DNA from 4 places in the Rhodopseudomonas parapalustris genome. Region 3 is predicted to be linked to each of the others. Evidence: riboswitches for the same ligand, from Rfam matches in the RefSeq annotation. Region 3 holds a riboswitch; each other region holds the start of a gene.
What was found. Region 3 has a riboswitch for cobalamin ahead of M9H71_RS12190 (ribonucleoside-diphosphate reductase subunit alpha). Riboswitches for the same ligand answer to the same signal wherever they lie in the genome.

Region 1 (3,201 bases), on a different contig from region 3:
ACCAGGCCGATGAAGCCGATCGTTCCCGACACCGAGACGGCACCGCCGACGCCGAGCGCGGTGCCGGCGATCACGATCAGCCGCAGTCGGGCGACGTCGACGCCGAGGCTCTGTGCGGTCTCCTCGCCGAGGCTGAGGGCGCGGAACGCGGCACGCTGACTGAGGAGCAGCAGGGCGCCGGCGACGATGAACGGCAGCGCCAGCACGACATGGCGGAAGCTGCGGTCTTCCAGCGAGCCCAGCAGCCAGAACGCGATCTCGAGGCTGGCGAACGGATTCGCCGACAGGTTCATCACCAGCGCGGTGGCGGCGCCGGCGAGGGCGGAGATCGCCAGACCTGCCAGGATCAAGAGCAGCAGGCTGGCGTTGCGGCCGGCGACTGCAAGCAGCACGAACACCGAGACGAACGCCATCGTGATCGCCGCCGCCGGCAGCGCGAACGAGCGCACGTCGGCGAGCCCGAGCGAGATGATCAGCACGGCGCCGAACGCCGCCGATTGCGGCGCGCCGAACAGCGACGGCGACGCCAAAGGATTGCGCAGCAGGCCCTGTAGCGCCGCGCCGGACAGACCGAGAATGCCGCCGATGGCGAGGGCCAGGATGGTGCGCGGCAGCCGGATCTGCTGCACGATGATCTGCTGCACCTCGCCGCCGAATCCGATCAGCGCCTGCACCACGGCGAGCGGCGACAGCTTGACCGGCCCGACTGCGAGCGATCCGATCGCCAAAAGGGCCACGAGCACCGCGAGCGCGGCGGTGACGGCCGCCGCGCGCGAATTCGGTCCGGAACGTCGGGTCATACCGCGCTCATTTCTGCACGGCCGGGGCGACCTGGTCGAGCCGGTGATAGCCGTTGAGGCGATAGATGATGGTGGAGACGATCCAGCTCGCCACGAACAGCGCCACGATGCCGTAGCCGAGCGCGCCGAAATTCTCGTTGAGCTCGGCGATCCATTCCCAGAACGCGCCTTCGAGATGGAACCGTCCGGCGAGCAGCCCGAGCGTCTCGATGCCGCCGATCAGCAGCGCCACCAGCACCGACACCGTCGTGATGGTCATGTTGTAGTACAGCTTGCGGACCGGGTTGCGATACGCCCAGCCATAGGCGCCGAGCATCAGCACGCCGTCCAGGGTGTCCACCAGGGTCATGCCGGCGGCGAACAGCGCCGGGAACACCAGGATCGACCAGTGCGAAATGTTGCCGGAGGCGTTCGCGGCCAGCCCGAACAGGCTGATCTCGCTGGCGGTCTCGAAGCCGAGCGCGAACAACAGCCCGATCGGAAACAACTGCCAGCTCTTGGAGACGAAGCGGAACAGCGGCCGGAACAGCCGCGCCAGCCAGCCGCGCTGCTGCAGCAGCTCGTTGATGTCGTCGTCGTGCACGACCTCGCCGGCCTTGGCCTTCTTGAATGCGCGATACACGCCGCTCAGCACCGACAGGTTGGCGATGGCGATCGCGAACAGGAACAGTGCCGACGCCGAGGTGCCGATCACCCCGCCGATCTCGCGATAGCCCGAGAACCGCTCGGTCAGCGAATTGGCCGCGATCGCGATCGCCAGCGACGCCACCAGCACCACGGTGGAATGGCCGAGCGCGAAGAACAGCCCGACCGTGACCGGCCGCTTGCCTTCCTGCATCAGCTTTCGGGTGACGTTGTCGATCGCCGCAATGTGGTCGGCGTCGAGCGCGTGGCGCAGGCCTAGGCTGTAAGCTAGTACCGCTGTGCCGATCAGCACCGGCTCGCCGGCGAACGCGGTGAGCGCCCAGGCCCAGGCGGCGAGGTTGGCGAGCACCAGCCCGCCGAGCACGGCGATCAGGCGGACGCGGAATCCATCGGAAGAGGTGGGCGGAATGAGTTCGGTCATGGCGGTCTCCGGCCGGTGAGCAGCATCCTGTCACCTGTGCGGCGGACCGCTCCAGCCGCGCGCGCCGCACGGTGGAAGATGACGCACTCAGGCCGGTCTCCTGGCTCACGGGTCGTCGCAATCCTTCGCCTTCCCGGGCTGTCGCCCAGTGGCCGATTGAAGGATCGCTCGCCGCTCACAGTTGCGGGCGCAGCGCCGGATTTGGGCTTGGCTGTCAAAGCGTGCGGCCCGCACCGGCTTCCCTGTGCCGGACGATTCCCGGCACACCTGAACGGGCGCGATCAAATGGAAGCGGGACTGCTTTGTCAATCGCCGCCTTGGTCGGGCGGCAAGTGCGTTGTCGAGCGAAGGGGGAGCCGGTTCGCGTGAAGGAAATGCGTCACAGCAAGAAATAAGAGCGTTTCACGCCGGTGTGCTGAGCTTCAGCCCGATCATGCCGGCCACAATCATCGACAGGCACAGCACACGGACGCCGCTCGCCGGCTCACCGTACAGCGTCATGCCGACCACGATGCTGCCAGCGGCGCCAATTCCGGTCCACACCGCATAGGCGGTGCCGAACGGCAGCGATTTCAGCGCGATACTCATCAGGCCGAAGCTGGCCAGGATGGCGGCCAGGGTCACGACCGCCGGCCAGAACCGGGTGAAGCCCTCGGAATGCTTCAGTCCCAGCGCCCAGACGATCTCCATCAGGCCCGCGGCAAACAGCGCGAGCCAGCCGGTCATGGCTTCCTGCGCGGCGGCAGCGTCAGCACGGCGGCTTGCGCATAGCCGCGATACGGCCGGTCGAACCGCAGGCCGGCCCCAGTGCGGGCCGCGACCTGCATCAGCACGGCTTCCAGACTGTCGCGCGGGGTGACGTCGAACAGCGTCAGCCAGCGTCGCAACAGGTTGCGGGCCACTGAAGGCAGGCCGCGCTGGTCGCCGAAATCGACGATGTGCAGCTTGCCGCCCGGCTTCAGATTGGCGACGGCGCGATCGATCACCGCGGTCCAGTCCGGGATCATCGACAGGCTGTAGGAAATCATGACGTGGTCGAAGCTGACCGCCTGGCCGAACACCGCCTGCGCGGTAAACGCCGTGGCGTCGCCGTGCGCGACCTTGACCCGCGACATCAGTCCGGCACCTTCGATCGAACTGATCGCAGAGGTCAGCATCTCGGTCGAGACGTCGAGACCATAGAACTTCGCGTCGCGGTATTGCGCCGCCGCCTGAATCAGGTTGCGGCCGGTGCCGCAGCCGACTTCGAGAACGGATTCGCCCGCCTTCGGCTGCAGTTCGGCGATCAGCCGATCGCGGCCGAGCAGATAATAACGGCGGGTCAGATCGTAGATG
Region 2 (3,201 bases), on a different contig from region 3:
GCTCATTCACGTTCACTCGCCAGCGCGTTGATTGCGGCTGCGGTCATCGCGCTGCCGCCGCGACGGCCGCGCACGATCACGCAAGGCGAGGGCGAGTCCGCCAACAGCGCCTCCTTGGACTCGGCCGCGCCGACGAAACCGACCGGGATGCCGATAATCGCCGCGGGGCGCGGTGCGCCGGGCTCGGCAAGGATTTCGAGCAGTCGGAACAGCGCGGTCGGCGCGTTGCCGATCGCGACCACCGCGCCCTGCATCCGGTCGCGCCACAGATCGACCGCGGCGGCCGACCGGGTGGTGCCGAGCTTTGCGGCGAGGGCCGGGACATCGGGATGGTTCAGCGTGCAGATCACTTCGTTGTCGGCCGGCAGCCGCTTGCGGGTGACGCCGTTGGCGACCATCTGCGCGTCGCACAAAATCGGTGCGCCGGCCTGCAGCGCGGCGCGGCCGGCCGATACAAAGCCGGGCGTGAACGCGATGTCGCCGGCGACTTCGACCATGCCGCTGGCGTGGATGATACGCACCGCGATCTTCTCCTCGACGGCGGTGAATCGATCGAGCGCAGCTTCGGAGCGGATGATCGAAAACGACTGACGATAGATCGCGTCGCCGTCTCGTTCGTAGGCGTAGGTCATCGGGCGGCGTCCTCGATCAGCTCGGGGAGAATGGAGGGATGCTGGTTGGCTTCGGCGGTCGCGCTCTCGCTCGGCGCGTCCATGGCAGAGATGCTGAGGCCCGCGGCGAGCGCGAGCTGCATCAGGATGGCGCGTGCGGCATCGCCAGCGCGCTGAATGTACAGCCTGTTCAGGCGACGGAGCGTCGTGGGGGGCAGGTTGGTAATCAGTTCGCTCGGAACGTTGGGCTGCTCGCGGGCAGAGAGGACCGCGAAGGCAATGCGTCGGCTGCCGGCGAATGCGGCGATTGCTTCGACGGCTTCACGGCAAGGATGCGCCTGATCCGGCAGCGCGATCAGAATCGCGCGTAGCGGCGACGCGTCGAGGGAGCGATCACATGCCTGCGCAGCAAAGCTTGCGAGATCGCTGGTGTGCAATCGGTTGACGTTGCCGGGCCATGCCTGGGCGAAGGCCGCCAGCGTTTGGGCGCCGGGCGACAGCACCGCGATCTCGGCGGCGTCCAGCGTAAGCGACGGCTGAGAACCGGTAAAGACACCGGGATGGAGCGCAGTGGGCGGCATCGCGCCGAATCTCGTCGGTTGGCCATCGCGAGCGATGGCTCAAAACCGGCGAACGGACCTGCACTCCGGACCGCCGAAAGACATCCCGGGGCACCCCGCCCGAAACGACGTCAACATAGCAGGCGACGGCAGGTCTCCTGGCTCACGGGTCGTCGCCGATGCAGCCTTCCCGGAGGTTATCCAGTGGCGTGTTGCGTCGGCTCACCGTTTACAGTTGCGGGGGCAGCTTCGGCTCGATCGCTGCGGGCAGCGACCTTCCGATATTCCCTCTTCGTCCTGTCCGAGGACAGGACACCGTCGGCGCGCGATGTTTGGGACGGAAACGGCGAACTGTCAATCGACCTTGATGGTCGGGCGGTTGCCAGCAAAACATCATCAATTTCGCGCCAGCTTGATCGGGATCAAGGCGAGTCGCTGGCTGCATCAGGAGCGCGCCCCGAAGCGCTGCGCTGGCTGTCGATCGCGGCCCGCAGCAGCGCAGCCGCCCGGAACGGCGCGTGCAGCGCCTTGCTGAACGGCAGCGCGGCGAACAGGCCGAACACCAGTCCGAGATGGGTAGCGAGCAGCAGCCCCATCGCCGGCGTGCTGCGGAAGCCGAGCACCGCGAGCCCGCTGGCACCGACCAGGGCCAGCAGAATCAGAAACGCGACGTTCAGCCGGGTCTCGCCGCGATCACTCGGCGCGCGATCGGCCCACGCTTCCAGTCCCAGCAGCCCGACAGCGCCGATGGTCATCGTCACGCCGCCGCCGAGCCCGAGCATCACCGGCAGGCTGGCGACAGGGTAGGGCGCCATCACGCCCAGCAGGTGATGATAAGCCGAGGCTACGATCGTCGACAGGCCGCTGAGCACGAAGCCGCCGGCGGTGAGGTGATGCAAGATCCGTCGCCGCTGTGAGGTTCGCTCATCATGGTCGTGGCAGCCGGGGCCGCCGCCGCCGAGGTGGCGCAGCGTGACGATGTCGGACAACGCGATCGGCAGCGCGCGCACGATTTCGCTGATCGTCGTCTTTGGCGCGATCGTGCGCCAGTATCGCAGGGTCGCCAGCGTGACCGCGATGACTGCCCATCCGAAGGTGGCGGCCGCGAGCCCGGCCATCGCCGGCCACGGTAGCACGCGATAGAACGCGCCTTCGCTTGCATCGGCGGCGAGGAAGGTCGCTGGCGAACCGGCGCTGAGCACGAGAGCGAAGGTGATCAGCAGCGCGAGCGCGACAGTGCCTGGCACCGCAAGCGATGATGCACGAAAGGCGCGCCCGAGCACCGGCGGCCACAGATGGTCAGCGTAGGAGCGCTGCCGCAGGCCGGCGAATGTCGCCGGCAGGTTGACGGCGAACGGATGCGGCGGCGCGTACTGACAATCGTGCCAGCAGCCCTGGCAGTTGTGGCACAGGTTCGACAGGTAGCTGACCTCGCTCAGGCTGAAGCCGTGCTTGCCGTCGATCGCCGGAAACACCGGGCAAAGTCCGTCGCAATACATGCAGGCGCTGCAGATCCGCAGCACGCGCTCGGCTTCTAACATCGGATCAGCCGCGGACATGGCGCGCCGCCTCGTCGCCGGCGATCTGGCCGAACGCCGCCGACAGGGTGATGCCGAGCCCGGCGAGATAGCCGCGGCGCAGCACGTTCGCAGCCATGATCATGCCGGCTGCGAACAGGCCGTCGTGTCGGCTTCCGTCAGCCTGCACCACCCGCATCGTCGCATCGACCTTGATGCCGTAGTGTACGAACGTCAGCCCCGGCCGCATTGGATAGGCGGCGAATGGTGGCTCCGCGATGGTCCGCGCGGCGTTGGCCGGCGTGGCATTGAAGTGATCGATGCTCCGTGAAAAGGCCGTGGGATCGATCTGCAGCGCAGCAGCCAATTCGCCGAGTTTAGGTGCAGTGATCGGTGCCAGCGCGGACGGCGCCGCGCGGGCTAGACCCGCTGCATCGAGTATCAGATGAGCGAGTTGGCCGGGGCAGGCGGCGATCCTTGGTCCCCATTTGGCGTAGTGCGTCGGCTGCGATC
Region 3 (3,201 bases):
GCTGCCTTACGTCACGGTGACACCGACCTTCTCGATCTGCCCAACCCATGGCTACATCGAAGGCGAACACGCCTTCTGCCCGAAATGCGACGCCGAACGCCTCGCGGCCAAGCGGCTCGCCGCCACCCACTGAACAGAAGGAGACGATTGATGAACGCCCACGTGACCATCCCCACTGACGCGATGGACACCATCGAACTGACCGATGCCGAGCGCCAACCCTGCGAGATCTGGACCCGGGTGATGGGCTATCACCGTCCCGTCGCCTCGTTCAACCGCGGCAAGATCGGCGAATTCAATGACCGCAAGTACTTCACCGAAGCCCGCGCCAAGCACGGTTGAGCTGCGGATCGGCGGTCTCGTCCGGCTGTCGACCTGCGACTGGCCGGGCGAGCTGGTCGCGACCGTGTTCTGCCAAGGCTGTCCCTGGCAGTGCGGCTACTGCCACAACCCGCATCTGCTGCCGGCCCGCGGGCCGGATCAGCTGGCGTGGCAGGACGTGTTCGCATTCCTGGAGACAAGGCGCGGGCTGCTCGACGGAGTGGTGTTCTCCGGCGGCGAGCCGACGCTGCAGTCGGATCTTCCGCTGGCGATCGCGGCAGTGCGTTCGCTCGGCTTTCGCATCGGACTGCACACTGCGGGGCCTTATCCTGAACGCCTCGCACGCGTCCTGCCGCTGCTCGACTGGATCGGCTTCGACGTCAAAGCGCCGTTCGCCGAGTACGATCGGATCACCGGCGTCGCCGGCAGCGGCGACGGCGCGCGCGCCAGCCTTGCGCTTGTGCTCGGCAGCGGGGTGAGTTGCGATCTGCGCACGACCGTTCACCCGGATCTGCTTGACGCGTGCGCGCTGGAACGGCTGTCTGCCGATCTCGGCTCACTGGGCGCCGGACGCACGCGGGTACAGCCGTTCCGCTCCGTCGCCCCCTGACTCAGGTACCGTCCACAGCGAACATCCGCCCAAAGTCGACACAACGGATTGACCAAAGGTCTACCTAACTACAATATATAGATGTCACGGTCTTTCGAGTCGCGTCAGCGACCCGAGAGCTAAGAGGGAAGCCGGTGCAACGCCGGCGCTGCCCCCGCAACTGTAAGCGGCGAGCCGACGTCCGATATTCGTCACTGGGCCCTCAACGGCCCGGGAAGACTGGACCGACGCTACGACCCGCGAGCCAGGAGACCTGCCGCGACAGTCGCAATCGTCCCTGGGCGGGGTGTCCCGGTGGGTCGCATGGCAGCCGTCGCAGTCCTCACGGACGCCCTCCTGCTCGCGTCTCCGCCATGTCCCTGCCCCAACATCCACGGGGTCTTGGGAATGTCTGTCGGAACCGAAGCTGCCCACGCCGCGCGCCGCGCGCCATTGTCACCCCTCGCCTCTGCCGACGCCGCAGCCGGCGCCGCGCACGAGACGAGCTATCAGGTGATCCGGCGGAGCGGCGAGGTGTCGCCGTTCGACGCATCGAAAATCGCCGTTGCGCTGACGAAAGCGTTCCTCGCCGTCGAAGGCAGCAACGCCGCCGCGTCCCGGCGCGTTCACGACACCGTTGCTGAGCTGACCGACCAGATCGTTGCCAATCTCACCCGCCGGGTCGGACCTGGACGCACCTTCCATATCGAAGATATCCAGGATCAGGCCGAACTGGCCCTGATGCGCAGCGAGCACCACAAGGTCGCGCGCGCCTACGTGATCTATCGCGAAGAGCGCACCCGCGAACGTGCCAAGGCGGCGGCCGCGCAGGCTAAACCCGTCGCGCCCGCGCTGCGCACCAAATCCGCCGAGGGAACGTTACTTCCAATCGACATGCAGCGCCTCGCCGCGATCATCGCGGAAGCGTGCGCGGGGCTCGACGGGGTATCGGTCGACGCCGTGCTCGCCGAAACGCAGCGCAATCTCTACGACGGGATCAGCGACGACGAACTGGCGCTGGCGCCGATTCTTGCCGCACGAATCTTCGTCGAGACCGAGCCCGACTACGCCGAGGTCAGCGCACGGCTGCTACTCGACAAGCTCCGCCGCGAAGCCCTGAGCTTCGTCGAGGGCCGGCCGCATCAGGCGACACAGGCGCAGATGGCGGAACGCTATGCCGATTACTTCAGCGCCTATGTCAAAGTCGGCATCGCGCACGAGCTGATCGATCCTGAGATCGGCCGCTTCGACCTGGCAAGACTCGCCGCCGCAATCAAACCCGAGCGCGACCTGCAATTCGACTATCTCGGCCTGCAGACCCTGTACGACCGTTACTTCCTGCATGTCCATGGCACGCGCTTTGAACTGCCTCAGGCGTTCTTCATGCGGGTGGCCTGCGGCATCGCACTGCGCGAAGTCGATCGCGAGGCCAAGGCAATCGAATTCTACAACCTGCTGTCGTCGTTCGACTTCATGGCGTCGACGCCGACCTTGTTCAATGCCGGCACGCTGCGACCGCAATTGTCGTCGTGCTTCCTCACCACGGTGCCCGACGATCTCGACGGCATTTTCAAATCGATCAAGGACAACGCGCTGCTGTCGAAATACGCCGGCGGCCTCGGCAACGACTGGACCCAAGTCCGTGGTCTCGGTGCCCATATCAGGGGCACCAACGGCGAAAGCCAAGGCGTGGTGCCGTTCCTGAAGGTCGCTAACGATACCGCGATCGCGGTCAATCAAGGGGGCAAGCGCAGGGGCGCGGTCTGCGCCTATCTCGAGACCTGGCATATCGACATCGAGGAATTCCTCGATCTACGCAAGAACACAGGCGACGATCGCCGCCGCACCCACGACATGAACACCGCCAATTGGGTGCCGGACCTGTTCATGCACCGCGTCGAGCAGGACGGACCTTGGACGCTGTTCTCGCCGGATGAGACGCCGGATCTGCACGATCTGACCGGCCGCGCCTTCGCCGAGCGCTACGCCTTTTACGAAGCCAAGGCCGCACGCGGAGAACTGCGCGTTACCAAGCAGGTTCGCGCGGTCGATCTGTGGCGGCGGATGCTGACGATGCTGTTCGAGACCGGGCATCCGTGGATCACCTTCAAGGATCCCTGCAACCTGCGCTCGCCGCAGCAGCATTGCGGCGTGGTGCATTCGTCGAATCTCTGCACCGAGATCACGCTGAACACCTCCGAGCGCGAGGTCGCGGTGTGCAACCTCGGCTCGATCAACCTCGTCAATCATGTGGCGCAAGGCCGGCTCGATCACGATCGGCTGGCCCGCAC
Region 4 (3,201 bases), on a different contig from region 3:
TCGAACTGCGGCCCGCGCGCATCGACCGGAACGACATGGCATGTAGTCGGATCGCCGATCGCACAGCCGCCGGCCCCGATCAGCAGATCGAGCAGGCGACCGTCCGAATAAGGCGTACCGCGGACCATCCATCCTTCGGCGGCGCTGCCGAAATTTTCGTGCAACCAGGCGGGGTCGGCCCCGGGGCCACCGGCACAGGCCACGACGCTGCGCGTGCGGATGGCGGCGTCCGCCCCAGCGGATCGAACGTTGATCGTCCAGCCTTCGTCTTCGGCACGCCGCAGCGACCGTGCCTCGCTGTCGTAGCTGATCGCGACGCCCATCCGGTTGGCGGTGGCGTACAACGCATTGATCATCGCCTTGCCGCCACCGAGCGGAAATGCGGTGCGTCGGGAATACGGCATCACTCCGGTGCTTGGTGGCTGCAGGTGCACGCCGTGGTCGATCAGCCAGCCGGCGATACTGTGCGCGCGTTCAATCAGTAGCTCCGTCAGCGCCCGGTCGGTGTCGTCGCCCGTCACGCTGCGCAGCTCGGCGCGCAATTCTTCCGCCGTGTAGCGATCGGGGACGTAGTCGAGTGGCGTCTCGTGTGTCAGCCGGAAATTGCGACCGTGGCGCGCATTGCCGCCGCGAAGGGGGCGCGGTGCCGCTTCGAGCAAGCGGACCGCGGCGTCGCCGCGGCGCGCGGCGATCGCCGCGCAAAGACCGGCGATTCCGCCGCCTATCACTGTCACGTCCCACAGCAAGATGCGGTCAATCCGGTCGAGATGATGCGCCTAAGCCGCTCGATAGCGGCCAAGAAAAGCGCGGCCTGGTGGACCTTCGTCTTAGAGGGCGGCTCCGGGGCGTTGTCAATCTTGCGCCCGAGGCATCGGCGTGCTGTGGTGCCGCTCGCTTCGGTGCCCTTCGTTCGAAGGGTGAAACGGGAATGCGGTGCGGCGAGCAATCGCCAAGTCCGCGGCTGCCCCCGCAACTGTAAGCGGACCGCTTCCGGTCACACCGCCACTGAGCACGGCGCAACAGCCGCTCGGGAAGGCGACCGGGACAATGTCCGCGAGCCAGGAGACCGGCCGAAGTCCGAAAACCATGCCATTCGACGGTGGGTCGAAGAAGGACACAGACATGCTGCACCGACCGCCGACCTGACGCGCGCCTCCGCTTCTCGCGGAGACATCCTGCCGTCGCCCGAACGAATCCGCGCGATCAGCTTCGCTGTCGTCGCCGCTATTTTGTTCGATCGTTCTCACTGCCCCGCAGAAGCGGCGGCAGCGCATTGCTATTGCCGAGCTTCCGAATGCACGCGCCCTTGCTTGATCCCCGTATCGTTTCCGTTCCGCCGATCGATCCTGCTCCTGAGCTTGAGCTGCGATCCCGGCTCGACGGCAAGGCGAAGCCGCCGGGCTCGCTGGGCCGGCTCGAAGATATCGCTGTGCAGCTCGGGCTGATCTGGCATCCCGCGCCGCCGCGCGCTGAGCGGGCGGCGGTGTTCATCTTCGCAGGCGATCACGGCCTCGCCGCCGATCGGGTGTCGCCGTATCCGGCGAGCGTCACGCGTGCGATGGTCGAGGCGTATCTAGCGGGTCGCGCCGGCGTCAACGTTTTGGCGAATGCGGTGACGACCGAGGTGCGGATCGTCGACGGCGGCATCGATGCCGACATGCCGCCGCACCCCAAGCTGATTGATCGCAAGATCCGCCGCGGCACCCGCAACGCCCGCCACGAACCGGCAATGACTCACCAGGAGGCCGCGCGTGCCATCACCGCGGCGGCCGATCTGGTGCGCGAGGATATCGCCGGCGGGCTCGACATCGTCGCGATTGGCGAGATGGGAATCGGGAACACCACTTCGGCCGCACTGATCACCCACGCGCTGACGGCGGCGCCGATCTTCGATTGCGTCGGCCGCGGCGCCGGGATGGACGATGCCGGGGTCGCGCACAAGCGCGCCATCGTCGAACAGGCGGCGGCGCGGGCGCAGCCGACGGCGCCGCTCGACGTGCTCGCCGAATTCGGCGGCTTCGACATTGCGATGATGGCCGGCGCAGTGCTCGGCGCCGCGGCCTCGCGGCGGCCGGTGGTGATCGACGGCTTCATTGCCAGCGCTGCGGCGCTGCTCGCGGTGCGGCTGCAGCCCGCGGCGCGCGGTTACTGCGTATTCTCGCATCGCTCGGCCGAGCGTGGCCACCGTGTGCTGCTCGAAGCGATGCAGGCGGTGCCGTATCTCGATCTCGGCTTGCGGCTGGGCGAGGGCACTGGCGCATTGATGACCGTGCCGTTGTTGCGCGCTGCCGCCGGCATTCTCAACGACCTCGCCGCGCTCTCGGACGTGCTGGCGGGCCGGCTCGGATCGCGCTCGTGAGCCGGCAGATCCAATCCCTGCTCAATGCCGTGCAGTTCATGACGTTGGTGCCGACGCCGCGCACCGCGCAGTTCGACGACGACTGGCTGCTGAGCGCATCGAAGTACTTTCCGCTGGTCGGCGCTGGGATCGGTCTGGTCTGTGGTGGCGTGCTGCTCGCGGGCTCGCTGATCTGGTCGGGCATGGTGCCGGCGATGATGGCGGTGGCTGCTGGCGCCGCGCTCTCCGGCGCGCTGCACGAAGACGGCATCGCCGACACCGCCGATGGGTTGTTCGGCGGCCGCACCCGCGAGCGGCGCCTGGCGCTGATCAAGGACAGCCGCCTCGGCCTGTATGGCGCGGTGGCGCTGGTCCTCAGTTTCGCGATCCGCGTTGCAGCGCTTGCGAGCCTCCCACCGTGGCTCGGCGTCGCCACTCTGGTGGCCGGCTATAGTCTGGGGCGGACCGGCATCGTCGCGGCGATGTCCGCGCTGCCTTATGCCGGCGACGCCGCCACCGGCAAGCTGAGCTATCCGACGCGCACGATCAGCACTGCAGGCTGGTTCGGGCTGGCTGCGTTCAGCGTGCTGGGCGCGCTGTGGCTGATCATGCTCAATCCGCTGGCGGCCATCGTCGGGCTGCTGGTCGCGGGTGTGTTCGCCCTTGCGGCGCCGTGGATCGCGCTCCGGCTGATCGGCGGCTATCGCGGCGACGTGCTTGGCGCCACTGAACAGATGATCCAGATCGGCCTGTTGCTCGGCGTCGTCGCGATGGCCGGTCCTGGCTGAGTGATGCCGCTGCTGCCGATCACCGTCAACCGCAGGCGCCGGCGCCTGCGGTGTTTCCTCTCAACTGCATGCCAT

Region 1: it holds a riboswitch for cobalamin, as region 3 does, so the genes downstream of both, M9H71_RS03225 (HoxN/HupN/NixA family nickel/cobalt transporter) here and M9H71_RS12190 (ribonucleoside-diphosphate reductase subunit alpha) in region 3, are expected to answer to the same signal.
Region 2: it holds a riboswitch for cobalamin, as region 3 does, so the genes downstream of both, M9H71_RS03995 (hypothetical protein) here and M9H71_RS12190 (ribonucleoside-diphosphate reductase subunit alpha) in region 3, are expected to answer to the same signal.
Region 4: it holds a riboswitch for cobalamin, as region 3 does, so the genes downstream of both, cobT (nicotinate-nucleotide--dimethylbenzimidazole phosphoribosyltransferase) here and M9H71_RS12190 (ribonucleoside-diphosphate reductase subunit alpha) in region 3, are expected to answer to the same signal.

What each region holds. Positions count from the first base shown of each region.
Region 1 covers NZ_JAMKBZ010000002.1:240,091-243,291, forward strand. The annotation lists gene M9H71_RS03220 (FecCD family ABC transporter permease) at 1-800, opposite strand, end outside; gene M9H71_RS03225 (HoxN/HupN/NixA family nickel/cobalt transporter) at 808-1,866, opposite strand; cobalamin riboswitch at 1,940-2,152, opposite strand; gene M9H71_RS03230 (DMT family transporter) at 2,269-2,592, opposite strand; gene M9H71_RS03235 (class I SAM-dependent methyltransferase) at 2,589-3,201, opposite strand, start outside.
Region 2 covers NZ_JAMKBZ010000003.1:105,843-109,043, reverse strand. The annotation lists gene M9H71_RS04005 (precorrin-2 C(20)-methyltransferase) at 1-6, opposite strand, end outside; gene M9H71_RS04000 (precorrin-8X methylmutase) at 3-632, opposite strand; gene M9H71_RS03995 (hypothetical protein) at 629-1,192, opposite strand; cobalamin riboswitch at 1,303-1,506, opposite strand; gene tcuB (tricarballylate utilization 4Fe-4S protein TcuB) at 1,594-2,730, opposite strand; gene tcuA (FAD-dependent tricarballylate dehydrogenase TcuA) at 2,717-3,201, opposite strand, start outside.
Region 3 covers NZ_JAMKBZ010000011.1:132,928-136,128, reverse strand. The annotation lists gene nrdD (anaerobic ribonucleoside-triphosphate reductase) at 1-133, shown strand, start outside; gene nrdD (anaerobic ribonucleoside-triphosphate reductase) at 151-342, shown strand; gene M9H71_RS12195 (anaerobic ribonucleoside-triphosphate reductase activating protein) at 299-931, shown strand; cobalamin riboswitch at 1,002-1,206, shown strand; partial or broken gene M9H71_RS12190 (ribonucleoside-diphosphate reductase subunit alpha) at 1,319-3,201, shown strand, end outside.
Region 4 covers NZ_JAMKBZ010000003.1:102,556-105,756, reverse strand. The annotation lists gene tcuA (FAD-dependent tricarballylate dehydrogenase TcuA) at 1-734, opposite strand, end outside; cobalamin riboswitch at 881-1,089, shown strand; gene cobT (nicotinate-nucleotide--dimethylbenzimidazole phosphoribosyltransferase) at 1,295-2,359, shown strand; gene M9H71_RS03975 (adenosylcobinamide-GDP ribazoletransferase) at 2,356-3,126, shown strand.